Regions from separate parts of the Virgibacillus sp. M23 genome, predicted to be linked through region 1. Evidence: a T-box and tRNA genes for the amino acid it is inferred to sense, from the RefSeq annotation. Region 1 holds a T-box; the other holds one or more tRNA genes.
The links. A T-box is a leader RNA that pairs with one kind of tRNA and senses whether it is charged. The one in region 1 lies ahead of RVS70_RS04705 (methionine--tRNA ligase), so its partner is inferred to be a tRNA-Met.
Positions count from the first base shown of each region.

Region 2: it has a tRNA-Met gene. The T-box ahead of RVS70_RS04705 (methionine--tRNA ligase) is inferred to sense a tRNA for this amino acid. The anticodon was not compared.

Region 1 covers NZ_JAWDHA010000008.1:1,905-17,958, forward strand. The annotation lists gene RVS70_RS04695 (lysophospholipid acyltransferase family protein) at 1-526, opposite strand, end outside; gene RVS70_RS04700 (HesA/MoeB/ThiF family protein) at 546-1,658, opposite strand; partial or broken gene RVS70_RS04705 (methionine--tRNA ligase) at 1,908-2,786, opposite strand; T-box leader at 2,770-3,034, opposite strand; gene RVS70_RS04710 (NUDIX hydrolase) at 3,311-3,766, opposite strand; gene RVS70_RS04715 (metallophosphoesterase family protein) at 3,990-4,697, opposite strand; gene RVS70_RS04720 (AraC family transcriptional regulator) at 4,821-5,708, opposite strand; gene RVS70_RS04725 (DMT family transporter) at 5,827-6,741, shown strand; gene RVS70_RS04730 (VOC family protein) at 6,894-7,289, opposite strand; gene RVS70_RS04735 (MerR family DNA-binding transcriptional regulator) at 7,488-7,571, opposite strand; gene RVS70_RS04740 (lysozyme inhibitor LprI family protein) at 7,705-8,322, opposite strand; gene RVS70_RS04745 (pentapeptide repeat-containing protein) at 8,880-9,605, opposite strand; gene RVS70_RS04750 (PadR family transcriptional regulator) at 9,598-9,951, opposite strand; gene RVS70_RS04755 (cupin domain-containing protein) at 10,902-11,219, opposite strand; gene RVS70_RS04760 (iron-siderophore ABC transporter substrate-binding protein) at 11,390-12,367, opposite strand; gene RVS70_RS04765 (helix-turn-helix transcriptional regulator) at 12,454-13,281, opposite strand; gene RVS70_RS04770 (VanZ family protein) at 13,434-13,922, opposite strand; gene RVS70_RS04775 (VanZ family protein) at 14,003-14,770, opposite strand; gene RVS70_RS04780 (PadR family transcriptional regulator) at 14,731-15,093, opposite strand; gene RVS70_RS04785 (methyl-accepting chemotaxis protein) at 15,804-16,054, opposite strand, start outside.
Region 2 covers NZ_JAWDHA010000001.1:163,837-179,890, reverse strand. The annotation lists gene rpmG (50S ribosomal protein L33) at 5-154, opposite strand; gene tatA (twin-arginine translocase TatA/TatE family subunit) at 664-879, opposite strand; gene RVS70_RS00925 (GMC family oxidoreductase) at 914-2,632, opposite strand; gene RVS70_RS00920 (gluconate 2-dehydrogenase subunit 3 family protein) at 2,656-3,408, opposite strand; gene RVS70_RS00915 (hypothetical protein) at 3,522-4,208, shown strand; gene RVS70_RS00910 (YjzC family protein) at 4,596-4,772, opposite strand; gene RVS70_RS00905 (hypothetical protein) at 5,024-5,236, shown strand; gene RVS70_RS00900 (hypothetical protein) at 5,257-5,868, shown strand; gene phoU (phosphate signaling complex protein PhoU) at 6,232-6,888, opposite strand; gene RVS70_RS00890 (peptidoglycan D,D-transpeptidase FtsI family protein) at 7,423-9,510, opposite strand; gene RVS70_RS00885 (MFS transporter) at 9,589-10,860, opposite strand; gene RVS70_RS00880 (superoxide dismutase) at 11,055-11,666, opposite strand; tRNA gene RVS70_RS00875 (tRNA-Phe) at 11,843-11,918, opposite strand; tRNA gene RVS70_RS00870 (tRNA-Ser) at 11,940-12,032, opposite strand; tRNA gene RVS70_RS00865 (tRNA-Ile) at 12,044-12,120, opposite strand; tRNA gene RVS70_RS00860 (tRNA-His) at 12,142-12,217, opposite strand; tRNA gene RVS70_RS00855 (tRNA-Met) at 12,251-12,327, opposite strand; tRNA gene RVS70_RS00850 (tRNA-Asn) at 12,332-12,406, opposite strand; gene RVS70_RS00845 (Na/Pi cotransporter family protein) at 12,981-14,606, opposite strand; gene RVS70_RS00840 (NfeD family protein) at 15,224-15,856, opposite strand; gene RVS70_RS00835 (hypothetical protein) at 15,934-16,054, shown strand, end outside.

The sequences.
Region 1 (16,054 bases):
GTTTATTCATTACTTCACCTAAAAAGGATTCACCTATCCTATTCCATACATTCAAAGTTTGTTTATCCATAAAATAACTTAATCTATAACCTTTGGCTGCAAGTAACGGAACGATCGCTTGGTAAGCATTCATATGCAAAGATACTAATACAGGAGGGTTCCCTTTTTTTAAGCTATGATCTAAATTATGCAGGCCTTTAAACCTAACATGTTTTTCAAGGAAGTCTTGTTGTGTAGCATACATTGAAATAAGATTTATATCTAAATTTCGGTAGAACAAATAATCTGTCCAACGGTTAGAAAATTCTTCTATTTCACAATCTGTTGAGTCCCTTTTTAATACTCTCATTATTTCTACCATTTCTTTATTGTATTTTCTCCATCTTTCTGCCATTTTCGTATTTTTCTCGTAACTCATTCCTTTTTTAAGAAAGTCATACAAAAACTCAAAAGGATAGTCTCTCAAAATTTGATAGATCGTTGGATTACTTTCTACAATATCAAAATCCATAATACCATCTGCCATTTTAATTTCCTCCCATTTTTTATATATAGTACTCTGAACAAACCTCACATAGATCATCTTCACTTAAGTTATTCCAACGTATGGATAAATTATTTAAATCTATTTCTCCAGTTTTATTTATAATATTTGGATCCCCAATTCTTCCTAGAAGACGTATTGCATCCCAAACTTGAAAATTGGCTACTATAGAAGAAATGGACGCTGTTGCACCAGTATGTCTCTTTCTATCTGGAAATAAATTAGTTAATAATTTACCTTCTTTCCTCCTTTTTTTATAATTAATTTGGTAACAATCCCAACATTTAGTTCTTCCTGGAATAATTGTGGGACCAATTAATCCCAAATGGCCTATATAACCGCCCCCAACTATATGGGGTACTTTATACTTTAAACACACCTTTGATACCCATTGAGCTGTAGTATTAATATCTGGATTGTCTGCACAATTAATTACCAAATCACAACTTTCTACTATATGGGACAAATCTGTACCTTCATCTATCTCCATATGAGCAGGGAATATGTTTACGTTTGGATTAATACTTCTTAACTTCATCTCCATAACTTTTATTTTTTCTCTACCTATATCTTCAGTAGTGTAAAGTAATTGTCTTGTTATATTATGTCGCTCTACTCGATCATAGTCTACTAATTTAATATTTCCAATTCCGGCCATTACTAGTGAAGTAGCCATCCAACTACCTATGCCTCCAATTCCAATAATTGCTACAGTAGATTCCTTTATATTCTTTTGTAATTCCCAAGGAGAACTTAAATCACAGTAATCACTCCATAAGTCCACTTGCCTTGAATATCTTTCTAATTCTTCAGTAGTAAACTGTTCTCTTATTGGATCATTGGTATTTTCGATAATTCCTTCTTTTAATAACAGTTCTGTACACTCCTCTAATTCTTTATATGTAAATTGCTGAAAATTGAGATTAATCTTTAAAAAAATATCCAAAAGTGGCTTAGTCCCATCCATTAATAATATAGATTTCAAAATACATTCATTCTCGATTTCAAAAACTTTATGACAAGAAGTAGAATAAAAAACAAAGTGAATTCTTTTAGTATTTTTTTCTTTAAAAACACCTACACTAGATTTGATCATTGGATATATATTCTTCAACTCATTTGTCCTCCTTATAAAATGAGCACACCACATAAATTTGGTGTGCCCATTTTCTCTGCCAAAATAGTTAGCAAGAACCATTTTTCGCATCGCCTTCTAGTACAAATTCAGCTATTTTTTTCATATGTAACCCTCCTTTCTCCTACTACTTATATCATAAATCATTATTCAGAATATTTGTATTGATAAAATTAATCGAATAAATCGAATTAAAGTTAAATACAACATAAAATTTTATAAACTTTTTTTACTGGCTGCATAATATCCGGAAACAGCTTCGATCCATACATAAATCTTCTTCTCCTCATATCCCTTTACTGGAACTGGAACACCTATTGGTAAATCTCTTGAAACTCCTCGATCGGGCAATCCTTCCATTAAATATCTTTCCGATAATTGAATCGCATTTTCTCTCCATAAGTTCTTCACTTTAGCATTAGTTACGTACTGCTGTAGTTCTTTTTGGAATGCACTTAACTTAAAATAGAAATGTTCTGTCTGTTTCGTAGTTGGAGAATCACCACAAATCTTACATTTCTTATTTATAAGGTCTAGTGGTTCTAATATTTTTGAGCAGTGGTCACATTGGTCACCACGAGCATCCTGTCCACATTATGGACAAGTTCCTTCGACAAACCGGTCGGGTAAAAATTGTTCACACCTATTGCAATACGCCTGTTCAATTTCCTTTTTATAGATTTTTCCATTATCAAATAGCTGCAAAAATATATTTTGCACAATTCTATGATGATGGGCACTATCTGTCCTTGTATAGCAATCATAAGTAAAACCCAACTTTTCAAAACACGCACAAAACTCTTTATGATACCTATCAGCAATCTCCTTAGGTGTTACATCTTCTTGCTTTGCTCTAATCGTAATTGGAGTTCCATTGCAATCACTTCCTGATACATAAAGAACATTTTCTCCTTTCATTCTATAATACCGGGCTAAAACGTCACCTGATAATAAACTAGATATGTGGCCTAAATGTAGTGAACCATTGGCATAAGGCCATGCTCCTCCGATAAATACATTCATCTTATTTCCTCCCTTACTATTTTCATCTCTTGAAAATAAAAAACCTCGTCCAAAGACAAAACAACTGTCTAAGGACGAGATTATTCTCGTGTTACCACCTTAATTTGCTAACCACTCACATGATTAGCCTCAATAAGTACGGAACGATAAAGTTCTTATACCCTGACATTTATAACGAGTGCCAAATCTCGTCATAGCCTAACGCTCAATAGAACGTTCAACTATGCAGCTCAGAGACCATATTCAATCAAATAATTCCATGCTTCTTTTCAGCCAACGAAGCTCTCTGTAACGGAATAAAAATGATTTACTCTTCTCATCATTGCTTTTATATTTAACTTATTATTACATTTCATATTCATAAACACAATAGGAAATTATATTTCTACTTTGATCAACGGTACAATTTAACCTCTCCTCAATATTCCACCCAACAGCATTTCACGGCCACTGTATATATGCAAATCTCATATTTAGCATGTAAACTTCAATTACTCTTTTAATAAAATATATTTTATACATCCTTCAGCATCTTACAATAAAAACAATTTATTTTAATAGTAAAATTAATACGTTCATCCACATGCTTATTTAAGAATTGCAGAAACTTAACCAAACACCTTAAAAAACACTTTAAATAGTGAAATTTTAAATCGAGAAACGGTTATTGAATCTTTTATTACTGTATTTTTATGTCTAAGAAAATTTTTAATTTGCTTTCTTCTATTGGGAATCATAAACATAGGTAATTTTTTTGGATGAAACCAATCCACTTTATCTGTTTCAGGACCATTTTTAATTAGCGTACCACCTAGCAATTCCCCTAAAAATATGTGTTGTAAATCATCAAATTGAGGTTGATAATATTCTCCTATTTTTCGTTTAATCGAAATGATATACCCCGTTTCCTCTTTAGCTTCTCGTATAGCACAATTCTCTAAGTGTTCATCTTTTTCTAACATTCCCCCAGGTAAATCCCAGACAGGATAATCCTTTCTCTTCACTAACAATATGTAACCCTTTTTATTAAAAACGATGGTAAAACAGCCTGAAGTTTTTGCCATATCAATTATTGCTCCTTTTTGAAATAAAAATATACATTTTACCATAAATTCAAAATATTTTAACTGGATTATCTTTAGGTTAATAATTTTTTAATCATCTCTTCTAAACTCCCCATTTTCTATAGTGGTGTTAAGAATTTTTTCTCTTCTGCCTCTGTAATTTTAATAAGGAGAAGTTACATCTTGAGTATTTTAGATGAATTAAAAGTAATAACTTATTGAATTATGGACCAATATTTGGAGGGTTTCGTATATGTTCAGCAAAATCTTCTTTATATGGACAGGTACCTTGGAGTATTTCCTTCACAGCTTTTTCTATGTCATACTGCGTTTCCTTATGTTCTATTTCATCATCATGAATAAATAGCCAACAAGCCCCCTTAGCTTTACTCTGTAGACCAACACTACCAGCATTGACTATTCGCCTACCAGCTACTAATCTGTCAAACTGAATATGCGTATGGCCGCATACTATAATATTCGCTTCAGTATCCTTTACCATCTCATTAATTTCTCGTTCATCGGTATCAGCTCTTATTGCTTCTTCGTCATTCCTTGGAGAACCGTGTACAAACAATACATCGCCTAACCCGTTAATAGCCATCCGTTGTCTCTCAGGCAATTCTTTCAAAAAACTCAAGTGCTCCCTTGTTAATTGATCTGCACACCAGTAATTTATTTCTGCTACAAAATCCTGACAGCCATCTTCTATGCTATATCGATGCGCTACCTCTCTATCTGCATTACCCATTATAAATAAAAATGTATCCTTATATCTCATTAAAGTTTCCATGACTTCTCTAGGCTGCGGTCCCCAGACTAAGTCCCCACCAACTATAACTTTTTCAGCCTTTTCATTTGCCACTTCAGTTAAGACAGCTTCTAATGCAACGTTATTACCGTGAATATCATAAATTGCTGCTATTTTCATAACAAATACCTCCACGTATTAACATTTTCAGATACTAGATTAAGATGATAATCAATCATTTTTGCTAAAAGGTATATAGTGCCGTTCACACAAGATATCAATGTTCTTCAACACTCGCGGTCATTAATAGCTATTTTTATATTTTTTATATGCTAATGGTGTCATGTTCATCGATCTGCGAAACTGAGCAATGAAATAGCTTGTGCTATTAAAGCCTACTTCATAGGCAACATCCGTGACATTGGATTCTATTTGTTGTAGTAAAATTAAGCTTTTTTGAATTCGATAATCGGTTACATAATTCAATGGTGTTTTCTTTAAAATTCGTTTGAAATATCTACAACATTCGGATCGACTCAATTGACCAGCACGTGCAATATCGTCTAAAAGAATTTTTTCCGCATAATGTGTGTGTATCCAATTTAACATTTGCTTCATTCGATGACTCTTTAGCTTTTCTACCTGTTCGTACTCTAAATCAAAACCATTTATGATTAAATTTTTCCAAATTATCGTTAGCTGCATGCTAATATCGATTTCATAACATGAGGGATTTTGTTGTATCAGTTGATTGATGTTTACAATAGCAGCTAAAATATTTTTCTCCCAAACTTCCTCTGTATCCAAGTGAAGGTAAGGCAAATTAGTGGCTTGCGTATACGGACTTACATGGGTTGTATAAAGCTCTTGAGATAAAATAAAATGTGGAGATACATTTAAACAAATATAAATACAGCCCGAATCATTTTCATCTGTTGCCATGTGCAAACACCCACTATTTATAAACAGTCCCTCGCCCTCTCGAACAGTTATTTTTTCTTCATTAACTTGGAAGATTGCTTCTCCTTTTATAATGAGAACAAATTGAATTTCATCATGCCAGTGCAGTGGTATAAAGCCATGTATGTTTTTAGTAATCATCGTTTCGTAACATGCAAGCGGTAATACAACCGTGCGATGTTCCGTTAATTCTTTTAAATTTTGGTCAACGATAAAATTTTTTATTTGCATAGCAAAACCTCAATATAATTATACTTTTTGATTCGATTTACGTATTATTCCAAGAATTCTCCTCTTATTATTATCCATATGATAACACTATTTTTATCATAAAGGTGGAGAATTCATCATGAATAGAGGGAAAGGAATGTTTCTTGTAATAACGGGAGCAGCATTTTGGGGGATTGGTGGCACAGTTGCAAAAAAGCTATTTCAAGAATTCTCTATTGATGTAGATTGGCTTGTTGCGACCAGGTTACTACTGGCTGGTTTATTACTATTAGCAGTTCAATTTTTTGAAAAAGACCGTTCCCAAATAATTGCTGTTTGGAAAAACAGAAGGATCGCTATTCATTTACTTATTTTCGGGTTACTTGGTATGCTTGCTGTTCAGTACACATATATGGCTTCGATTGAACATGGCAATGCTGCGGTAGCAACACTATTACAATATTTAGCACCAGTAATGATTATTCTTTATCTCATTTTAAGCAGACAATCTGTTCTAACAAAAAAAGATGTGTTAACTATTTTGCTAGCTTTCGTTGGATGCTTCTTCTTATTAACCAATGGCTCATTCTCACAACTATCTGTACCTTTACTAGCAATCGTTTGGGGTGTTTTATCTGGGATAGCTTTAGCATTTTATACGTTGTATGCCATTCCTTTGCTAAAGCAATACGATTCGCTTGTCATTGTTGGCTGGGCAATGATTATCGGAGGTACTGCATTAAGCTTTATCCACCCACCTTGGGAACTTAACAATAGCAGCTTAACGCTAGAAGCATATTTATATATAGTCTTCGTTATCATTTTCGGAACGATGATTGCATTTTGGTTTTATATAGAAAGTTTACAGAGCCTGTCACCTAAAGAAACGAGTCTTATAGGTAGTATTGAACCCCTAGCAGCTGTTTTAACAACTGTTTTCTGGTTAAAACAACCCTTTGGCATTTACCAATGGGTTGGTACAGCTTGTATCATTATCATGATTTTAATAGTAGCTTTACATAAAGATTCTTCAGCAAAAAATCACGCCGTCTAATTAGAAAAAGCCCCCCAGGATTAACTAGTTTCGTTTTTCGCTGAGAGGGCTTTGCGTCTCTAATCTGAACTAAGTAAACAAGGATATATTCGTTGTTTTTTAGTAACAATTAAGGGGAGCTCAAATTTTCACTAAAGGTAAAGGTCTATTTGTTATTCTTTTCTAGGTTCGAATAAATCAAGATTATTCCCATATAAATCTTTAAATACTACCCCTTTACCTCCTGGTACCCCTTGTATCTCTCCTTGAAAAACTACTCCTCGCTCCTGCAAATCACTAACATCTCTTTCAATATGATCGGATTCAAACATTAGCATGACCGTATCGCCGCCTTGTTTGCCTATCAATTGTTCTTGTTTAGGAGTTTTAGCTTCAGCTAGTTCAATCATGGTTTCGTTACCATTCTCAGGGGAAACAGCAAGATAACGCCACCCTGGTTCGAACTCCTCTTCTTCCCGTACTACAAATCCTAACTTGTTCACGTAAAAATCTTTCGCTTCTTTTAAATCATGGACGAACAATGTCAGTTGAATCGCCTTTTTTATCATAATTATCCTCCTTCTAGCAAATTACTACTAGGTTAGCATAACAACAACCGGCAAACTTCTTTTCAATTGCTCCATATAACTTTTTTTGAGGACATTTACTGACAGTCGATCAATATGTAGACGCTTTAAAAACAAGATTATTTTAATTGCTTCAATTTTGTCATAATCATAATAACGATAATTCGTTTCAACATCTATTTACGAAGGCTTTAATAAGTCAATTTCATCATAATACCGTAATATTTTAACAGACACATTACATATTTTTGAGAACCTTTCTATGGTATATTATTTTATTCTTTCAATCATTTTAATGTTCTGTATAAATAGTATTAACTATTTATTTTATAATAAACAATATTTTTTAAATTATCATAATTTTCAACGTATTCCCCTTCACGGTAATAATGAAGGGTTATTTCATATAGTCTTCAACTAATTCAAAACACTTTTCTTCGGTAAGATTGTTCTGGACCGTTACATATTCTAACTGTTCCATCGTGCCACCTTTATATTTTAGCGATGCCTCTTTTGCAGTATGATCTCGGTACGCTATCCATTCACGCTGTTCCTTCCTTAGTTGATCCATCTCTTCTTTAGGTAGTTGCTCCTTTAGGGCTCCATAAATTTCATTTAACAATTCATCCCAAATATCGTATGCATCTCCTTCAACTTTTTTCAACGCATATGTTGTATCGTCTATCGGATTTTTTCGCATCTCCTCCACTTCATTCTTCGTATCATTTAATTTCTTAAGGTACTGATCCTTCAAACTAGCTGTATCTTTTGCTGGTACATTGTTTGTTGTATCTCCCTTTTCATCGGTACCATTACTTCCAGTATCTGTGTTCGTATTGTTGGTATTTGTGTCATTATCTGTCGAAGCTGCACTTGCAGAATCGTCATTTGTATTTTGACTAGAGTTTTTATTTGGTGACTGATTGTCCAATGTAGACTCGTCAGATGAGGTTCCACAAGCAGTCAATATTACTAAAACTACTGTTAACATGCCTAATAAGAATTTGCGTTTCATTGAAATACTACCTTTCTTCTCATTATTCTTCCTCGTGACTATATTTAATTTATCAAAAAAGATGCTCTTCTTAAATTAATCTACCTAAAACTTTCCCGAAAGCCATTCATTTTTGTTTTTGTAACCTATTGAATTTGGTTTACTTTGTTCAACTCTACTAATTCAATGGCTTCCATTATTTAACCCCCGTCACATATTAAATCCTATTACTGAAGTATCTGGTTATCACTATTTAACAATCTTCGTTATGTTTTTTTATTTTATCATATTTTAAAATTACTTATGATCTAGATCTATCCTTACACTTCTCATTTCAATTAAATTCAACTTGGATTGATATTGATTTTAGGATTGAATCTAAATAAGTACTATTGCTCACTCTCTTCTTTTTCCTCCCTCTTTCTTCTTTAGACTATACCAACTTTTTAACAGAAAAAACTAGATGAAAGACCAACGATAAGTTTATAACAATAAGGTAACCACTTTATGATCCCCAACCATTAGAAAAGGAACGAGGTCTAATGAACTCCGTTCCAACTAATAATGCTTTATTTAGTTTAAATTACTGTAACATTGGTCAAATCTGCTTTATTCTTCTTCAGTACTGCATATGTTACCTTATCCATTGTTGCACCATCAAAATTCGCTTTGTTACAAGCGTATGCATACTTGAACGAAGCATTTTTAAATACAGCATTTTTAAAATTCGTACCCTTTAATCCCGAACTATAAAAATTTGTACCATTGAAAATTTGATTTTCGAATGGAACACCCGATAAATCAGAATAGCTTAAATCTGTATTATTCAACTTGGCATGTTTAAAACTTGTCTTGGATAAATCCGACTTTGATAATTTAGCTCCTGTAAGATTTGCACCATCGAATATTACATTCCTTAAATCACAAACGATAAATGAGCTATAAGATAAATTGGCTTCAGTAAAATCGGCATCTCTTAGATCGCTTTTGCTAAACTCTGCTTTTTTTAAACTTACCCCTTTAAAATCAGCTTCACGAAGATCCATTTTAGTGAAATCCATTTCCTTTTCCTGCTGCTGGAGCATAGTTTGCTTTTCTGCATTAGAATCCAACATTTCGGATATATCCCCAATAGATTTTATCGTCATGCTAAAAGCAGTTTCATCATCATGTCCCTGTTCTCTTAAATCATTTAATTTCTCTTGCAAATTATTCATTAATTCTTCTTTTAATTCCTTAACTGAGTTTGTCTCCACATAAGGTGAAAACTCATTATCCAGATATTTACTTAACTTTTCATTCATTTCCATATCCACCCTTCTCTAATAATTGATCTAATATTCGTTTAGTGTTCTCCCAGTTCCTTATATTTTCGATATACGTGTCTTTCCCTTTTTCTGTAATTTTATAATATTTCCTTCTTCCACCAGAGGTCTCATCTCCCCAGTAGGACACGATATGGCCATCTTTTTCAAGCCTTTTCAGACTTGAATACATGGTAGCCTCTTTTAATTCATATTCCCCAGCTGAGTTCTCTACTATTAATTTGGTTATTTTATACCCATATTTATCTCCAGTCATCAACAGGTTCAAAATTATTGTATCGGTATGTCCTCTTAGTAGATCCGAGGAAACTTTCTTATTTACCATATTCACACCTCCTATACCATACCTACAATACTTCTAACTTCAGTGTATTGGCAGTTGTATCGTTGATCATCGCCCCACTTCCTTATAATTATAATATACATCATATTACTATGATCGTCAATGTACTTTTACGACAATTATACTTTTACGATTAAAATGATGTCTCGATATAGGAAACTATAAAAGATCCTTCCCAGACTAAATCGTCCTACATCTCTCCTTAATCAGAGATTCCCCCTATTGTTAACCTAAAGTCAGTGTACTAAGTTTTCACTTAGAAAACGAAAGAAGAAAGATTATTATGTTAAATGTAGAAGTTTTAGGATGATGTTACAGTTGGGAATTACACTGCGTATAAATTGAAAAAATCGTGCAGATTGATATAGTGAGGACTGCAATTGGAATGGGTGGATACTGCCCAAAACACTATTGATAAGGATTGAGGGGGTATTAGGGAATAACAAAAGTAAGCACCCGATTAGAAACAGAGCGAGTCAACGGAGACAACGAAATTACGGTGTGCTTGTGAGCCGATGATGACTTTTCGTAGGGGGTCGTGAAGTCGCCTCGTTTCTGGGTGCTGGAGCTGGACGCGGCCCAATACGCCCATAATTATATAGGCCAAATTTCATCATTTCCTAGTCTATGAAAAGAAACTGGATCACTTGGATCCAGCCCCGGATTAGAATGGATATTATATTGCATCATAATTGAGTTGAGTACCTATTATTTCGTCACCGCTGCTTTTTTACATAATAGTAGAAAGAAGCGTTTAGGAGATTGGAATAAGCGTACTCTGGGTAATCAAGCTCTTATTGGAGTAATTTAAGTATGCCATCATTTAGCGAAACAAAGGGTTTTTTATTAAAAAGCGTCAAGTGCTCACGCAATTCTGAATTACGTAAGTACTCGACGCTTATTTTAACTGCCAACAGACATTAGATGCTTTATCAGTCTATTTTCCTTTTAGGCTCCACCAGCATGATGTGTGATTCCTTTTCGGCGAAAGGCTTATGCTCGACGCCTCCTGGGACAATACACATCTCGCCTTTAGAAATTTTTACTTGCCCATCACGAAAATCGATGAACATCTCCCCTTCAAGCACGATAAATAGCTTATCTGTATCAGGATGCTCGTGCCATATAAAATCTCCATCAATTTTAACAAGCTCAATTTGATCGTCATTCATTTCACCAATAACTTGTGGGGACCAATAATCGTTAATTTTAGATAACTCGTCCTTTAGTTTTATAGGTTGGTAATGGATAATAATCCCTCCTTATTTTGACTTCCACTATACCGTTACAGTAATGAGTAAAAAAATAGTATGCATTAGTAAAGCTCTTTACGTTTAAAAAGAAGATGCTCAGGCCAAACCTTGTCGTTCGGTTGTTACAACTGAGTGATTTCAATAACTTTTATCTCCACCTTTTAGAACTAACGTAAAGAATTTATTATATTTTGTAACGCATATTCGATAGCCAATGGACCACCAGTAATAGCGGAAGTATCCATTAAATAGACATTGCTTTTCTTCACAGCATTCAGGTTGTTCCATACATTACTTTGTTCTAATTCATTCATCAATTTATCCTCTTTTGTAATGTCGCCTATAAGGAAAATATGATCTGCTTGAATCGTTGAAATTCCTTCAAATGTAATAAACTCATTATTAGTACCTTTAAATGTCTTATCTGGTGTAAGCCCCAGCCCCCTACTTTTATCAAACGCTAGTGTATAGACAGGATTTTCTTCACCTAGAACATTAAACGTTTTTCCATCCCAAGATACTATAAATGCTACTGACTCTCCTTCAATTGCCTTTAATGCTTCACGACCCATTTCAATCGCTTTCATCATATGATCGATTACTTTTTCCGCTTCGTCTTCCTTTCCAATAATCTCGGCTACTGTACGAAGACCGTATTGCCAATCTTCATAGATGTCATTGGAGTTTAGTGTAATGACAGGCGCAATTTTTTCTAAAGAGTCATGTATCTCTTTATGATGTTCTGTGGCTATAATATAATCAGGCTCAGTAGATAGAATCTTTTCAATATTAGGGGACAGTTTATCTCCTAATTCTTCAGTTGAATCCAGCTTTCCTTTTAAATAAGATAGAGAAGATAGATATTCTTTTTCTGTAGAAGCAGTAGGTGGTTCACCTAGTGCAACTAATATTTCAGGATAAAAATACCATAGCGTGGCCAATTTTTCAGGTTTCTTCTCCATAATAATTTCTTTACCAGATGCATCCTTAAACGTTCTCGGCCATTCCGTTTCATCTATATTAACTTCTGTTTCAGATTCAACTTCTGAGACTGATCCATTATTATTTTCAGTAGGCGTTTTATTACAACCAGCTAGTATGCCTACTAATATTATTAAGAACAGAAGTCCTTTCATTTTTTGCATATTAATTTCCCCCTATACCATGTTGCCTGTGGCTTTCCATTAGTATAGTACATTCATTTTCAGTTAAGAATGGATGCTTGTTGAAATTAGCATGGATTATTGATGAACTTCTCGCGATATTTAGTAGGAGAAATGCCAACTTGCTTCTTGAACACTCTACTAAAATAGAAGGGGTCAGTGATTCCAACAGCTTGTGCAATTTGTTGTATAGACACATTTCTTGTAAATAACATTTTTTGTGCCATCTTTATTCGATAGTTTAATAGATATTCTGCCGGTCCCATCCCTGCATGTCTTCTAAATACGTAAGAAAGTCGATTTCGATTAACGTTATATTGTTCTTCAAGCGATGCTATTGTAAGGCTTTGATAATAGTTTTCATGAATATAATTAGATACCCGTTCGAATAAAGTATGTGATTCACAGCTATTTTGCCTATTAATAACAGATAATAAGACTTCATTCAGTGCTTCGCGAAACAGCATTTCGGTCTGAAACATTGAAATTCCTCCACGCTGATTATATACTTGCCACAGGCGCATAAGTAATTCGACAAGTCGAGGGGATTGCCCTGTTGATAATTCAAAATGCTGTTGAGAAAAGCTAGTGTCTTCTAGTTTTGAGTTACCTATCCGATATAGAACTAGAATATATTCCCAGTTTGTGTCACCAAACATTTTTTGAGCCAGTTCCATTTTTGCACCCCCATGGATAATTTTCCCTGGGGAAAGGATATAAGGTGTACCATTAAATTGAAATTGTGTCCTCCCTGCAAGTGGAAAGACAAATCCAGGAAAAGAGTCTGTATAATCAGCGTCAGGTACACCTGGGTTTTTAGCATAACGATATATTCCTTCTACTTGAAAAGGATTGTCTGCGAGATACTCTGCTAATTGATGAACGTCCATTTTCAAAATGCTTGCCTCATTTCACTAATAATTTGCCTGTAAGCTGTGAAATCAACCGATGTACATGCTGTACCACTCTACACCTAAGTATTACATACACTTCAACAAGCACGGTTGGGTTTCCCATAAGCCGTGCAACTTACCATAAATTTCTTCATTTAATCCATTACATTCTTTTGTTGTCCCTGCCTGCGGTTAGTGTATATGCTAATGGGTAGATACCCTAATATTCCTCCGAGTGTATTCAAAATAATATCATCAACATCAAAACTACCAAAGCCGAAAATAAGTTGAATTAGTTCGAATGTTAAACTTAAAGAAAGAGCTGCAATTGTAATCTTTTTAAACCTATGGAACTTGCTTGATAACAGTGGAAGAATAAATCCGAATGGCATAAACCCAATAATATTTCCAGTTAGATTTTCAACCCGTATGTTGATGTTTATATCATTCGCCAAGAACAAATAATACGTAATCGTCTTAAACGGAATAAAATTGTGGTTATTCCAGTAATAGCCATCAAAATTAAATGTAAAATGGCTCATAATGTCTGGAATGGCAAGGTGTTTGAATAGAATTAGTTTTGAAAGAATGAACAAATAACAGCATAATACAACTGTTAATCCTACTTTCAATAAAATTTTCATAATCACTATTCCCCTAATTCTCGATATTTCTACAAACCTTTTAAAAAATCTATTGCACTTTGTATGGAATGTTAAGCGAATCAATTTGTTGTTCTTCGAACGAAACTTCCCTTTGGAAAAGTGATGACACTTTTGGCTATCTTTAAAATCAGAAAACCAATGATACTGCCAATTGTATTCAAAATGACATCATCAATATCGAATTGCCCAATTTTTAAAGCCAGCTGCAAAGTTTCAATTGAAAAACTAATAACGGTTGAAGCAACAATTACCCTAGTAAATCTACTGTATTTTTTAATTAATAAAGGAAGAAAAATTCCCAGTGGCAGAAAAATTAAAATGTTCCCTAATGTGTTATTGATGATGATGTCCATATTAAAACGGTCAGCTCCAGATATGTATTCGATGGTATTTTTAAACGGAATGAAATTCGAATTGACCTTTATAAATTCAACATAGCCTTCTGAATTCATTGGAGTAAAAACATATCTGTTAAATGTATCTCCAGTTACGTAGTAATCGTTGATTCGGAAAATGATACGTTGAAAGAGTAACTTAAATAGAATAATAAATGAGTAAAGACCAAATAAAATCCATGTTCCTATCTTAGTTACTTTATAGAATGGAAACAGTGACTCCTGTAAACCTTTCGTTAATTGTTTCTGTTCTCCAAAACTCTCTAACGCCTTTTTTGTTGATTCTTCCTTAGTAAAACCTTGATCTATATATTCATTTTTTAATAAATGTAAATGATCTCTCATTTCATCAATTATTTCTCTCTTTTCTTCCTCGTCACAATGTAATTGATTCACAACTTTATCAATATAATTTTCGATTTTTTTATCCATGCGATACCCTCCGAACATACTTTAATTAAATTACTTATTTGATTCCATTCCTTTAATTTCTTATCTAACTCTTTCTTCCCATCTTGTGTGATCCTATAGTACTTCCTTCTCCCGCCATTCTCTGAACTGCCCCAATAAGATTGTAGCCATTCTTTGTTTTCTAATCGCTTCAAAGCGGGATATAACGTCCCTTCACTCATGTTGTATAGTTCATTACTATTTTCTTTTAATGTTTTTACTATTTCATAACCATACATGTCCCTTTTATTTAATAGAGATAAAAATAAAATATCAATACTACCCTTCATTATCTCTTTGTCCATAAACGACACCTCACTTTCAAACGAATTATATTTACATCGTAACACAATAGTACATCGCATTACAAGGTTAAAAAAGAATCGACCTATCAAATTCACACTTTACAGACGAATTAGTCCCAAAATAGAGAAACAACAGCCAGTGAAGACAATTCTATTTCTATTTTTGAAAAGAGGGATAAAAAATATAATTATAAAAAAGGAGCTCCAGAAAAGAGTAAAGTCAGCAATGACAAGAGGTATGAAAAAGACCCGAAAATCGGAAAAGATTATTTTCACGAAAAACGGGGTCATTGTCATTATTAAAATCATTTGTCATAGAGCCCATTACGGACACGATCTATCTTCAAGGCACTTCTCCAATAAGCCGCTCACAATAGGCTATCATGTCCGCTACTCTCTGAAAACGCAAATATTGAATAGTAAAGTATGTCATTCTATGAAGCAAAAAATTGCATATTATTATTTGCTTCCTCAACTCTAACATTGAATTAAACTTTTCAAATTTAACAAATGCCATTAACTATCTATCATTAACTTTAATAGCTTCTCACTTTCTTTTCTGCCTTATTCATTTCAAATGCTATAGAACCTAGTTTAGACTTGCTTGACCGAAAAGGAGAAATATCGGTTATTAAACATGTTATACATTCTTACCTTTATTCAAAACATTAATGACCACTCTGCTACTTATACAAAATTGATTTGTAACATTACAACTTAAACCGCCCTACCAATTCATTTAATTCCTCAGCCAATTTAGCAAGATGCTCAGAGCTTCCTGCTACTTCTTCCATGGATCCACTTGATTGCTGTGCTGATGCTGATGTTTGTTCTACACCCGCTGCAGCTTCTTCAGAAACTGAGGCTATTTCCTCTATAGAACCATTCATTTCTTGACTATTAGCCGCAATTTCAGATAAGTGTTCAGATACAGCCTGAATACTTTGAACCATATCTGTAA
Region 2 (16,054 bases), on a different contig from region 1:
TCATTTATTTTGTTTCACGATGTAGAGTGTGTTTTTTAAGACGTGGACAATATTTCATAAGCTCAATACGTTCAGGATTAGTACGTTTGTTTTTCGTAGTAATATAATTACGATCTCCTGTTTCAGTACAAGCTAAAGTAATGTTAACGCGCATGATTTTCCCTCCAAACTTTACCTAATTGCTTCAAAACGAGCGATTAATTCATTTCAGACTTATTCATAATATCAGATGTTGATGAAACTATCAAGAAGTAAGCTAGAAATCCTTAAGAATTTGATCAGTTTTGGAAAATCAATTCGCCTATTCTAATAGCTATAATAGACCACAACTAGACGAAGTATAACAAGAGGTATTATATATAAAACAAGAGCGCAAGCCCCCGATTAGAAACGTTGCCTAGGGCGAGTCAACGGAGATATAGAAATCACGGTGAGCTTATGAGCCGATGATGACTTAGATTAGGACTATTCGTGAAGTGGAACTTCTTGGTGCTGGAGCTGGATGCTAGCTCAACACTCCCATATTTAATCACATGGGCTAATTTCCTAGACAACAAGAAAAAGGTTGTCCATTACTCTGAATAGCCAACCTTTTCTTATTGAAAAATTTCATATCCTTTTTCAAATGCAAGCAAGATAGTTGTTTATTGGGCGTTTTGCAATTTAGTCAGATCTCTTCATTTTTGCTGCTGTCACATCTTTTGGCCTTGTGGTTTCAGCTTGTTCATCATCACTCATAATGTCACTGGTAGTCTTTTTAAATTCCGATAACGTCTTTCCTAATGCCGATCCAATCTCAGGTAACTTTCTTGGACCAAATATAATTAATGTAATGATTAGAATAATAATCAAACCTGGTATACCTATATTTGTAAGCAATTACAGCACCTTCTTTCCTAATCAAACCAACCCATTAAGATGTAAGAAGTCCACCATCCTTACTGTATTTAACCACTCCTTCTGCAGCACGATATGCTAACGCACCAACGGTATCAGTAGGATTATAACCGCTATTATGTGGAAAAGAGGAAGCTCCTACAACGAACAGATTCTCCATATCCCACATCTGCGAATAATTATTAACCGCTGATGTTTCCGGATCTGCTCCCATAATTGCACCTCCGGTATTATGCGTTGACTGATAGGTAGTAATATCATAGGGTCCCAATTCATCCATCGCATCGATTTTATCAGCACCCATCTCTTGCAGAATTTCCTTTGCTTTTGTTGCGGTAAACTTAGCAAGTTCTTTATCTTGGTCTCTAAATCCATAAGTCATGCGAATTAAGGGGTCACCAAAAGCATCTTTATACATTGGATCTAAGTCCAAATAATGCTGTTTATATGGTAAGCTGGCACCCATGGCACCAATGGACAACGTCCTATTAATATATTTTAATGAGTTTTGCTTAAATTCCTTACCCCATGTTGCTGAATCAGAAGGAATTGGATTGGTCTGAATCGGTCTTTTTCCAGTCTGTGTTAGAGACAAATAACCACCATGTAAAAAATTCACATTTGAATGGTCGAAATTATCCCCATTAAAGTCGTCGATAACCATTCCTAAGGCGCCTGCTCCAGCGAAATTATTAAATTTCTTGTTTTCGAAAAACCCTGTTGCTGCACCTTTAATGATCTGATAAGCATAATTTTTTCCGATAACTCCTTTACCACTAGCAGGATCATACGGGCGACCAATTTTTGAATTCAGTAAGAGTTTTACATTATTAAATACGTAGCTTGTTAATACTACCATATCAGCTGGTTGTTCTATTTCTTCACCGGTAGTTAAATCTGTATATAGTACACCAGTTGCCTTCCCATCCTTATGTAAAACTCTTCTCACCCAAGAATGGGTTCTTAAGTCAAATTTACCCGTATTTTTAGCTACCGGTATAACCGTAACAACCGGATCAGCTTTTGCTCCATATTCACAACCAAAGCGTTCACAAAATGCGCAATACTGACAAGCGGCTCTACTTATACCATCTGGATTTTTATACGGTTCTGATAAATTGGCAGAAGGGATCGTATACGGATGATATTTTAGCTTTTCTGTTGCTTCTTTAAACATTTTCATTTGCGGAGAATGTAGCATTGGCCCGGTAGGATACTTATCCGAGCGTTTACCCCCTAACGGATTTTCCTCTCCTGAAATACCAGCCATTTTTTCAAACTTGTCATAGTATGGCTCGATTTCATCATAGGTAATTCCCCAATCCTGAATCGTCATATCAGCTGGTATCTTACCTTTCCCATATCGTTCAATTGTTTTACTTCGTATTTCGAAGTCATACGGCAAAAATCGAAAAGTTTGTCCATTCCAATGAACACCAGCACCACCAACACCATCTCCGAATAAAAATGAGCCATACTGACGCATTGGTAATGCTCGCATTTTCTCATTACCTCTAAATGTTATCGTTTCTTTAGAAAGATCCTGCATCAACTCATAACGAACTGCATAGCGCAATTCATCATGAGCCATATAATAGTCTTCGGTTTCTCTTTCCTGTCCTTTCTCCAACCCAACCACTTTCAATCCTTGTTTTGTCAGTTCTGAAGCAATAATACCTCCACCCCAACCGACACCAACAATTACTACATCTGTCTTTGGTAGTTTTTTAGCCATCATATCACCTCATACCATTTTAATTACTGCATATGGTCTCGAAGACTCCTAGGTTCAATTTGCTGAAATTCTTCACTCTCGATTACCTGGGTATAGTTCATTTGATCGCCAGGATAATCTCTTAATTTCCAACCTTGCATATCTTTATTTCCACCATATAAAGGATCACTATACACTCCTTCTAACGTCATACTCCTTAGAAGATTGAAGAACCCACTTGCTGAAACAGTCGTAATATTCACCTTATCATCGGCAAAATCTGCTAGCACCGTATCCTGTTCATCAGCAGTTAAATCCGTGAAGCCCTTTTTATATTTCGAATGACTATAGTTTTGCATTTCACGAATACCAATCTTGAAAATTTCTCTTCTTTTCAATCTACCTTGATAACCTTGGGTTTTTTCACCATGAAAGAAAGGAGGATTCATATAATCCCTTGCGTTGAAGCCATAAGAGCCTGCCAATTGATGATCAATATAAAATGCCACTCCTAACGCTTGAGCTCCTGGGCCATTTTCATCTTCTGGAAAAATGCGTTCTGTTGCCGCTTCAACAGTTTGAAATTCTACTTGATTAAAATTCATTAACGCATGATTGTAATTTTTTGTTTCATTAGCAGCCTGTTGTGGCTCTTTTTCATCGGTTCCCCATGGGATAACACTGCCTAATACACCACCAACAGCTAGACCCCCGACGGCAAAACCTGAGTTTCTAAGAAACTTTCTACGAGATAAACTCTCTTGATCAATCTTTTCCTTATTATTATCTTCTGCCAAAAGACTCACCTCCTTATAAGTTGACCTTATTATGTCACCAAAAATAACCACTCATACATAAAAAATTTCAGGACATAATACTTATAAATCATTTATTATGGAGGGAAGCTTTTATGTTAAGAAAATGGAAACTATCAATATTGCTGATCACAGTTCTAATCACAGCATTACTTACTGCTTGTACTGCAAACGATAACAGTGCGATGGAAGATGAACATACGAATGACATGAATATGGCCAACGTATCCGATCATGCCAATCAGGAAAACTTAAATAATCCAAATATAATACCTAGTGAGACAAGTGATAAAACACGGACCACGAATAAAAAAGGAACTACCTATAGCGGCATGGGGCAAAATTTATATAGTTCGATCGGAAGCTCTGGTATTCATGAAGGTGGTGTTTCTTCATTTTTTGAATCTATTTTAAAGAGCGAAGGAATAACTGGAATTAAGGTATTTGTTGTTGATGATTCAGTTATCCTAGCTAGAAATAACGAACAAACGACTAGTCATCAATATGATGATATGCAAAAAGACCTTTTAAGTGGTACAGAAGGCTTATCCTCAAAAGGAGAAACCGAAGAAGTAGAAAATAATAATGAAAAGAATCCTAATGATAACTTGCAGCAAGCCAAAAATAAGATGAATGAGATGTTCAATGGTGATGTAAAAATTCTTACCGTTACACAACCAGGAGCTGTAAAGCTAATTGAAGGAATTAAAGAAAACATTATGGACTCAGCTTACTCAGAGGCATCGAATCAATTGCTAGAGCTATTTAATATGGCAAGCTAATCTAGCTATCGACTGGATTATTAAACGTAGTATATCTAAAATCAACTAATAATAAGTTCATCTTTCCATATGGACTCTTACTGCGGACACAGCCTCAACGAATGCTGCTAACCACAATACGCTTAGAAGCGAAGATTTTCGAATTGAGCTGTTTCCGCAGGCTTTACTGCAAAGATAAACGAGCAATCCGTCCCATTCTATTTGTCCAAAAAGTGAACGAAGAAATTTCGAATGACTTCCCGAATATTACTTTATATATTCGGATTTTCTTTATATTAAAAATTCATTTTTTTCTTCTTTTTTCATAGATGCACTTAATGAAATGCTTTTATTCATGTAAAAATACCTCCCGAAATCCAAAATCAGGAGGTATCTCACTTATTTCTTCTAGTTTTTATCATATGTCCAAACTCGATTATGATTTGTTGTTTGCGGGAATTTTTCTCCCGCTTTTAATTTTATTATTTTGGGATCGGTGACACTGCTCCCCGTTTCACCGATTTCGATATATACACCATTATTTGGTGCTTTTTGGCCAAATCGAAAATGACTGAATTCACCCATTGCTGTAACTCCTTCCAAAATTCTTTATTATCACGTAATAAGTAGTGTAATCGTTTAAACAGCAAATTATACACCAGGTCGTTTTACTCACATTTCCATTTCTATTTTCATTTCTTAGGACCTGTTAATCTGCTTTAATTCAGCAAAAATCGGGACTATTCTATTAATTTTGTCGAAAAAATTTAATTGGTAATGGCTTTTAACTACTCATTTATGTTATAACTAATAATGAATAAGAAGGAGGTATTTACATGGTCTATGCAATCATTACCATCATTGTGATTGGACTAGTTCTACTAACATTGTCCTATTTCTTAAATGATCGTATGGAAGAAGTAGAGAGTCAATTAGAGCAGTTCTCCATTACTACGATGCAGGATACATATCAAATGAAAAAGAAAATAAAAATCCTGGAAGAGGAATTGCTTACAGAAGAGTTCGCACAAGATTTGGAAAATAAATAAAGGGATTAAAGGAGAAAACAATGAAACAACCTGTACGAGTATTTGCAATTGGTCTTCTTACAGCAGGGATTATTATGTTAGCCACTTATCTATTATTTAAGGGCGATACAAAGACTGTTGAAGGTATTTCTGAGAAAGAATTGATTTCTCTAGTCAAAGATAAAGGATATCATGTCTTATCCAATTCAGAGTACGTTGCTTTATCTGTCAATGATAATCCAGAAAAAGCTGCGAAAACTCCACCGAATGAAAATACTTCTACTACTACACAAAATGATCAATCTGCTAAGACTACAGAGCAAGAAGATGCAGCTAAAAAACAAGATTCCAATCATACGGAGAAAGCTGAAAAAGAAAACACCAAAGAAGAAAATCAAGAACAGAAGAAAGAACAAGCAAAGGAATCACCGGAAAAAGAGGAAGGTCCCAAAACGTATACCTTACATATAAAAGAAGGGATGGCCTCATCTGAAATAAGTTCCTTATTAGAAGAGAACAAATTAATTAAAGATGCTTCTGAATTTAGCGATTACTTAGAAGAAAATGACTATAGTCAACGCGTGCAAATCGGTAAGTATAAATTAAATACAGATATGGGTCCATATCAAATAGCAGAGGCGATCACTAAATAATAGTAAGGTATGCATGATTAAAAAAGTGGCTAACTAACATTTTCGGTTAGCCACTAACGTATTTAAAAAGAGGCTGAGACAAAAGAATGAAGAAGCAATTAAAAACGAACGATGATTGGTTGAAACTAATTATCGTTCGTTTATTGATCAGAATCATTCATTTAGCACCTGAAATAAGCGAGACTCCGGCGAGAACAGCACGAGTCCGAAGATCCACTTGGTAACGTGTTTTTCTTTACCAAGTTAGCTGAGGCCGTGCCCGCGGAAAACGAGTATAGTTTCACAGTGCGGCGATGATACTCCTATTGATAATATGATTATTCGTATTTTGAGTAAAGAAGTTATGTTTTGTACCAGCCTCTTTTAATTTAAATTAAAATTCTCTCCTTTAACTAAATATAAAATGCTTTCACCAATGTTCGTAATATGATCAGCATACCTTTCTAAATATCGTGCACAAAAGGCAACTTGCATAATATATTGAATTTTATCTGGTTTTGTAGCAGTTTCTCCTAGAAGCTCACTAATGATTAATTTGTTCTGTTTATCTACCCTATCATCCATTTCTGATAATTGTGCCGCTAAGATGATATCTTCATTGGAAAATGACTCCATTGCTATCTGCAACATTTCTATGATATATGTTTGCATGTTTGCTAAACCGTGTGGTAATAATGTCTCCCCGTTTTCTCCTAAACGAATTGCTGAACGGGCAATATTTTTCGCGTTATCAGCCATTCGTTCTAAATCCGTTACAATTTTTAATGCGGTAATTAATCTTCTGAGATCCGTTGCTACCGGCTGTTGTTTGGCGATAAGTAAGATAACTTTATCATTAATATCTATTTCCTTTTTATCTATTTCTTTATCATCTTCAATTACTTGGTTTGCTAAGGTTATATCTTGTTCATATAAGGAATTCAGGGCATTATTCAACGCTTTTTCTGTTAATTTAGCCACTTGTATGATATCTTGATTAATCTCCTCTATTTCATGATGAAATTGTCCACGTGTATTCATCTGGCTTTTCCCTCCTATCTAATCTAGCTATTGCTTATCTATACTTTAACAGACAGGTATGAAATGGCTATTGATTTAATGTTAATTACATGTAAAATTTTATAAAGTGAAACTTCAATCAGTTTGGGATTTTTGTTTTATCCCCCACTGATTGCTAGTACCACAAGGGTCTGACCTAATGGCCTTTGAACCAATCGGACATGTACTAGCAATAGATCCACGACTTATCCATATTGGGTTTACTTTATTGCTTAAACTAGGGGCTTACTGACAGTTATATGCGGGAGAACAAAACGCAAGCGCCCATTTAAAAACGTAGCGAATGGAGCGATTCAACGGAGATAAAGGAATCACGGTAAGCTTACGAACAGATGATGACTTTATATCGTAAGGCGATTCGTGAAGTCGCCACCGTTTCTCAGCGCTGGAGCTGGACACCGCACAACATGCCCACATTTATACATATGGACTGTTATAATTTCCTAGAGTATAAAAAAGTACAAGTCTTCGTAGACTTGCACTTTACGTAATACTTTATTCTTTTTCTTCATTCTTTTCTTTGTCTCGCTCTTCCTTCAAATCAAAATATGCATCTAAAATCCGGGTTCCAATCATATGATTAATCTTATAGGAGGTACCCTTGCCTGTATCTGGTGCTATAATCGCAAATGCCATCTCTGGCTCGTCATATGGTGCATAACCGACAAGAGATAGATTTTCTGTCTCCGCTAACTTTTTGCCATCTTTATACACTTCATTTTGCGCCGTACCAGTCTTCCCTACAGCGTTATAATCTTTACTATGGTAGTACCCATAACCAGTTCCTCCTGGCTCCTGGAACACTCTCCGAAAACCTTCCTGCACACGATCTATATAGGATTGATCCATTTGAACACGGTTCAAGATATCCGTGTTCTCACTACGATAGATGGATCCAAGATCCTTACCTGATTTACTTGGTTCACGAATTTCCTTTAGAAAATGCGGACGAACTCGATAGCCATCATTGGCAATCGTCGACACATATTGAGCTAATTGCATCGTGGTATACGTATCATACTGTCCAATAGCAAAGTCCATTAAAAGTCCTGCTCGATTCATCGAATCCCCTTCAAAGCCAACACTTTCATAAGGAAAATCAATACCAGTCTTCACGCCTAAACCAAATTGCTGGAAATAGTTACGCATTTTCTGCCAAGCTTCCGTATTAAACGACGCTTTACTTCCATTTGGGAAGGGATAGCGATTCTCTCCCCCCATTTTTAATGCGATATAAAACATGTAGACGTTGGACGAGCGTTTCAACGCATCCTGATCATCGACTACCCCAATATAGTTGCTGTGGGAACCTTTTTTCGGGGTACCTGAAATTTTTATCGGACTGTCATTAAATCTTTGTCCAGGTGAGATCACGCCTGATTCTAAGCCTGCAAGTACAGTTGCACCCTTTACAATGGAACCAGGGCGATGCGCATCATACAACGTCTTGTATGCAGCGTTACTGTATTCATTTCCATCTCTGGTTTGTCCACTAACCGCTAATAATTCACCTGTTTGTGGATTCATAACAACGGCAAGTGCATCCTTTAAATATTTATTGTCATAGGGATGGCTCTGAACGGCTGCTTTTAATTCCTCTCGTACTATTTTATCCACTTCTTCCTGGAATTCCATATCGATAGATAGAACTAAATCCTTACCTCGGCTACCCTCAACGACCGTTTCCGTTCCAACAACTTTACCTGTTTTAGTAGTCGTGTACTGAATTTGCTCCTTTGTTCCTCGTAATACGTCCTCATAATATTCCTCCAGTCCACTCTTTCCAACCCGATCATTACGACTGTAACCTCTTGTTAGGTAATATTGCTCTTTTTCTGCCAAGATCCCTTGCTCTTGTGTTGTAATAGTACCTAGTAAGCTGTTGATCGTCTCACCGAAAGGATAGTCCCTATTCCAGTCAGTCGTTGCATTAACTCCAGGTAGAACATCCAAGTGCTCAGAAACTTTAGCATATTCCTCTGCGGTGACATCGTCATTTTTAACTATTTGCGGCGTAAGCGAATATGCTTTATCTAATTCTTTTTTAATTGCAATTACTTCAAGCTCCTGTTTCGAAAAACCGGAGATTTCATCTTTTGTAATTCGATCTAGAATCGTATTATACTGTTCAGCATTATCTAAATCTGCTGCTTCTTTTTCAGATAAGCGATTGTCAGCTTCTTCCTTATTTTTTAAGTACCAATACTCTTTTTTATTGCGCTCTGTTAATTTATCAAGGTATTTTTTTTCATCATCCATGGAAATATACTTCGACAATTTTTCAGCAACTTCTAATCGATCTTCTGCCTGCGTTCCTTTTGCAGGTGTATACGTGATCGAATACAATGGTTTATTGTCTACAATAACATTATGGTTACTATCATATATTTTACCTCTGGGAACGGGTATCTTTGTTGTATCCTTTACCGTTCGATCAATTTCTTCCTGAAAAGCTTCACCGTTTAAAATCTGTACAACTCCTAATTGTAAAATAAGCACTGTAAACATTAGAAACACAACAAAAAACAATATGTTAATTCGGAAGGGAAGTTGCGTTTTTTTCTTTTTTTTCTTATTCCCCATTATCTCTCCCCCATACGAAATTAGATTTATTTTAAACCTTATTCATTATATCATTTATCCCTCTTTATTTTCATCCATTTATCTATTTTTTTCGTCTGTTAATTGCTCTTTAATTAATACTTCTTTTTTTGGCTTACTTCCTAAGTAGATGTTCTTGACGGATAAATAGATAAAAATATGCCCAGCACCAAAAACGGCTAATATATATGGGATTGCCTTTTCAGCTGGAAAAATAGAAACAGCAATTAAAAAAACAGAAATGGAAGTAATTCTTCCGATATTGACAAACATTTCTCTGACAACGATATACTCCACACGTAACTCTTTTGCCTTCCATGCTTTTCCTATTACATCATAGGTTAAAGAGACATATGGTATGGTAATGATTGGGTAAGCGATCCCAATGCAAATTGCATATATAATTAGCTGTGCATAGCTAATCTCAAAAATAATAATTGTAATAGAGAAATACAGGATAAGACTCCCGATAAGGATAGCTTTTTTTCTCATGGAAGGCTTGATAACTTTCGTCCCAATAAAATAAAAAACAAAGGATAAGCCAGAGAACACTAGATTGAACATCCCTAATGAAAATTCACTTTGTGTAATCAAAAACACCCATATGGAGATAACAAAGGCAAATATCCCTTCTCTTAATCCTTGAAAAATATGTGCATTCAATATACGATTCCAATTTTTGTTATGTGATCGTTCAGCTAATACCCGTCGAAAATAAAAGCTTCCTTCTGCCTTTCTCCTTGCCAAAAAGAAACTACAGATAACTGCGCAAATGAACAAAATAAAAGAAATCGTAAAAATTGTTGTATATCCGATATTTGCTTCCAAATTAGCAATAATAGTCCCAGCTAATAACGGTCCAATCATTCCACCAAAGGATTGAAGCACTCCTAAAAATCCATTAAAAAAGTCCCTAGTCTCTGGCTCAGTAATCTCAAATGTAAGTACATTAAATGCTAGCCAATAGAAACCATAACCAATACCAAGAAGACTACCTAGCATAAAATTATAGTACGATGCTTTTTCAGCAATAATTAATACACTCAAAAAAAAGAGAGATAAAAAAATTACCCCTAAACGTAATACAATAACTCGATCCACTTTCTTAGCTAATTTTCCAGCCACAATAAACGTCAATGGTTGAAAAATATAAATGGCTAAATTATATACAGCAATGGTTATATAATCCCCTGATTGCTTCCACAAGTATATATTTACAAATGTATTGGATAAAAATATCCCTAAAGAATATAGTCCACCAATAACAAGTAAAAACAATAAATCCTTATCAATGTCTAATTTCCCCTGATAAAGTGATAGGCTTTTTCGCATATTCCATACTCCTTTTCAAGTCATTAATAGTTTGAACAAATGAGTAACAGATATGCAAAGAAGCCTTAATTAAAGATAAGGATATAACAATCTATTCATAAGCTTACATTCATCATTTCTTGACAATTATAGATAAAAAAAGGCATATGAAGGAATCGAATCCCCCACATGCCTTTTCTATTGAATTATTTTTGTTATTTCGCTTCATTATAGTTTTTCGTTACTTGATCCCAATTAATAACATTCCAGAAAGCTGAAATGTAATCTGGGCGTTTATTTTGATATTTAAGATAGTAAGCGTGCTCCCAAACATCAAGACCTAATAAAGGTTTTTTCCCTTCCATTATCGGCGAGTCTTGATTAGGTGTACTCATTATTTCTAATTCTTCATTATTTAAAACTAACCATGCCCAACCTGATCCGAAGCGTCCTGCTGCAGCATTAGCAAATTCTTCTTTGAATTTATCAAAGCTGCCAAACTTTTCATTAATTTTATCAGCAAGCTCACCAGTTGGTTCGCCACCACCATTAGGTGATAATACTTTCCAGAACAGACTATGGTTTGCATGGCCGCCACCATTATTACGTACGGCAGTCCGCGCGCTTTCCGGAATAGCATCTAGATTACTTATTAGCTCTTCAACAGATTTATTCTGAAGATCAGCATGTCCTTCTAAAGCACCGTTTAGTTTCGTTACATACGTATTATGATGCTTTGTATGGTGAATGTTCATGGTTTCTTTATCAATAGTAGGTTCTAGTGCATCGTAAGCATAAGGTAGTTCAGGTAATTCAAATTTTGCCATTATAACTTCCTCCTAATAAAATTATTTTATTAAAAAGGATCGAATATTCACCCTTTTAAAGCAAGATTATCAAAGCTACTATACTGATGCAAATTATATGCATGCATTTTTTTACCAAATTATAAAAAGCGTTATTTTCTTGAGAAAATAAAAAAACAAGCCACCGCTTGTTTGAATGGTGGCTCGGGACGGAATCGAACCGCCGACACAGGGATTTTCAGTCCCTTGCTCTACCGACTGAGCTACCGAGCCTAAATCTACTCTAAATATGTATGGAGGAGGTAGAGGGATTCGAACCCCCGCGGGCTGTTACACCCCTGGCGGTTTTCAAGACCGCTCCCTTCAGCCAGACTTGGGTATACCTCCAAATAATTTTATGGTGGACCCTGCAGGACTCGAACCTGCGACCGATCGGTTATGAGCCGATAGCTCTGACCAACTGAGCTAAGGGTCCTTCTCATTTTAAAATTGTTTATGGGGCGACCGGTGGGGATCGAACCCACGAATGCCGGAGCCACAATCCGGTGCGTTAACCACTTCGCCACGACCGCCATGCTTCAGATTTCAGATTAATTGTTATATTATGGTGGCGGCGGAGGGGATCGAACCCCCGACCTCACGGGTATGAACCGTACGCTCTCGCCAGCTGAGCTACACCGCCAAATTGGCTCCACAGGTAGGATTCGAACCTACGACCGATCGGTTAACAGCCGATAGCTCTACCACTGAGCTACTGTGGAATGTTATCGTGACTACCTTCAACGAATTATAGCGACAAGATATAATTTACCATGTTCAACAACATCTGTCAATATTTTTTTCAAAAAATCATAATCGCAATTTCTTATGTATGTATCGCTGTTAAAACGACAATATTTACTATAGCATCTTATCAAAGGTTTTTCAATACAAAATTTAAAGTTAGAAAATTTTAATTTTAATTCCTTTATTAATTAGTAAATACTACCTTATAACTTGTAAAGTAACTCCTGTGTTTGTGTGAGCAGACGTAACGCTGAGTCACCTCTTGAAAACCATACTACAGGGGCCGGAAGTCACCCGTTTTTCTACAGAATTTTCCTAACAGAACTTCACGAAATAACTCCCCTTCACTTAACTCACCATGGATAAGTGAACGGCTTTCTTCAAGTTCCGGTTGAATAATGCTTGTTCACACAGATTTTCTTTTCCGCAAACGACAATGACGTAGCTCTTGCAGTTCATTTGAATTTGAGATAGCTAACTTCTACTTAGTATAAAAAACAACTGTCAGAAAGCATTTCCGACAGTTGTTAAACTAAACATACGTTATTATTATTCACCTAATACTTCTTCAGCAATGTTAACCGCATGGTCTCCAATTCGCTCTAAATTGCTAATGATATCAACAAAAACAATTCCAGCTGATCCAGTACATTTACCTTCATTCATACGAATGATATGTTTCTTTCGGAAATTCCTTTCCATTTTATCAATTTTATCTTCTTTTTGAATCACAGCTAGTGCCTCTTCTCTGTCCATACTTTGGAGAGATTCAACGGCTTGTTTTACTGTTGACGTTGTTAATTCAAACATTTCATTTAGATCTTCCTGAGCATGATTGGTTAATTGAACTTTATTAGACATTTTATAATCAATTAATTCGACAATATTTTCAAAATGATCGCCTATTCTTTCGATATCTCGAACGGAGTCAAGGAGTGCGGAATGTTTCGCACTTTCTATTTCCGTAAGTGATTCTGCCGATAGTTCTACAAGATAATCTGTTATTTTTCGGTCCAGATTATTTAAAGCCCCTTCTATTTGCATAGCCATTTCGGAATGCTTAGAAAGTTGTGTATTTAAATATTTATTTGTTTCTTCTAAGCCTTTATAAGCATATTCACCCATGCGAATCACTTCTGCTTTCGCCTGATCTAATGCCAAGGTCGATGATTGCTGAATAAATATCGGATCTAAGTGTTGTGGTTTATACTCTACAATTGTATCTTCACCTGGAATAATCCTAGTAACTAACCAAGCTAAAGCGCCTATAAATGGAAATTGAATGATCGTATTTGTAATATTAAAGGTCCCATGAGCAAACGCAATTGTCATCTCCGGGTTCAAGTTAAACTGTCCTTGTAAAAACGTAACAATTTGCGTAAAAACTCCAAGTAGGAGTAAAAAGATGGTAGCTCCAACTAAATTAAAGATTACATGAGTATACGCTGCTCGTTTTGCAGCAACAGTTGCACCTAGAGATGCTAGCACTGCAGTTATTGTCGTTCCTAAGTTATCTCCAAAAAGAACGGGTATGGCTGCCTTTAGTTCTATTGCTCCTTCAGCAAATAGACCTTGTAAAATACCTATTGTGGCACTTGAACTCTGTACAACAACGGTAAAGACAGTACCGATAACTACACCAAGAACTGGGTTTTCACTCATATTAACGGTTAATTCATGAAATGCTTCTAGTGTACGCAATGGCTTCATACCACTACTCATTAATTCTAATCCAAAGAATAATGCACCAAATCCAAAGATTGCTTGTCCAACTGCATTAACTTTCTGACTTTTAAAGAAAAATAATAGAAAACACCCTACAGCAATGATCGGTAGCGCATAAGCACCAATATCAATACCTATTATAAATGCAGTAACTGTTGTACCTATATTAGCACCCATAATTACACCAATTGCTTGTCTTAACGTCATAAAGCCTGCGTTTACTAGACCGACTGTTAAGACAGTAGTACCAGAGCTACTTTGAATTAAAACCGTAACGATAATACCAGCTAATACCCCCATAAATGGGTTACTTGTAAAGCGATCCAGTATATCTCTAAGACGATCCCCTGCTGACTTTTGTAACCCTTCTCCCATAAACTTTATACCAAGAAGGAAAATACCCAGTCCGCCGATAAATTCAAATATCAGTTTTTGAACATCAATTTCCAAAATTTATACCTACCCTTCCATTCATGTTGAATCTTGTCACACCATACCAATATTAATTATATATAAACTTTTTGTAAAGGTTTAAAAGGTATATTTAACATTAAATTTACATTCAGCTACATTTAATAGATCTTTTTAGTATTTACTACTTCATGCTTTCCATGCGATGAACAAATAAACAAAAAGAACACAAGCGCTAGCGCCCGATTAGAAACGTAGCGACTGGAGCGAGTTAATGGAGATAAAGAAATCACGGTGAGCTTGCGAGTCGATGATGACTTAGCTTAGGGCGATTCGTGAATTCGCCTCGTTTCTGGGCGCTGGAGCTCGACGCGGCTCATCACGCACATCTTTTGGACTTTGGCTTGTTTGGGAGCCTTGTCCGTCTACAGAGCCTTGGTATCAGATTTCTGTTCGTCGAGCCAAGATTTTGATACACGCTTCCTTCAGCCTTCACCTCACGATAAACACCTTTGCGGTTCTCTAGTGGTTGGTTGATGTGTACCCTCACAGCGGACTTTCACCACCTAGATAGTCGCCATGCCTGGCGCACAAATAAAAAAGATAATCTTTCTAAGATTATCTAAAATCTTGTCGATTATCTTCACGTTCAGCAACTAACCATTTATTATTTCAACTAAAATTTTCGTTCCGTCGACTTGAACTACTTTTACTTTTGTATCTTTACTAATCCACTGACCATTTGACACAGCACTATAGTCCTTTTGTTCAATGCGAATCGTTCCTACCGGTCGTAAATCGTTTAGTGTTACTCCCACTTTATTTAAAAGTTGTTCATAGCTTTGATTCATGGAATTATAGCCTGCTTCCTTCGTAAGTTGATCTGTTAAGGTTAATTTATTCCACATATCTCTTCTTTTAAATACCTTTAAGAAAAAGAATGAAGCTCCGCCACCTAGCAGTACACCAAGCACAGCATATAAACCAGAAGCTAAATTAGGCGCAGGCAACGCTACTGCTGTTAACATACAAGCTAATCCAATCGTAGCAAGTGTTCCATCATTTAATAATTTTCCATCAATAATGATAAGTAATAATCCTACAAAATAAATAATAAGCATAATAATGAACGAGCCTGTTTCAACATAGGCACCAAAATATACCGTAATAAAACCTATACCTAATAACGCAAAAATTCCACGCATATTAACAAGCACTTCGCCAATTAAAAACAAGGTAGCAAAACCAGTAATAATGATTCCAATCCATTCCAAATCAAAAACACTCAAAAAAACTCCCCCTCTCTCCTATAGTACGTATATACGTAAAACAGCAATGATTTGTTTCATAATAAGGAGTAGATCTGATGAATTTCCTAAAAAAAGCAGCCATTTGGTTTATTATTTTCTTGTTTCTTTCAAGCGTTTATAAGGATATTTCAAATGTACAGACAACACCGTTCCAAGAAAAAGAATCTGAAGTGTTAC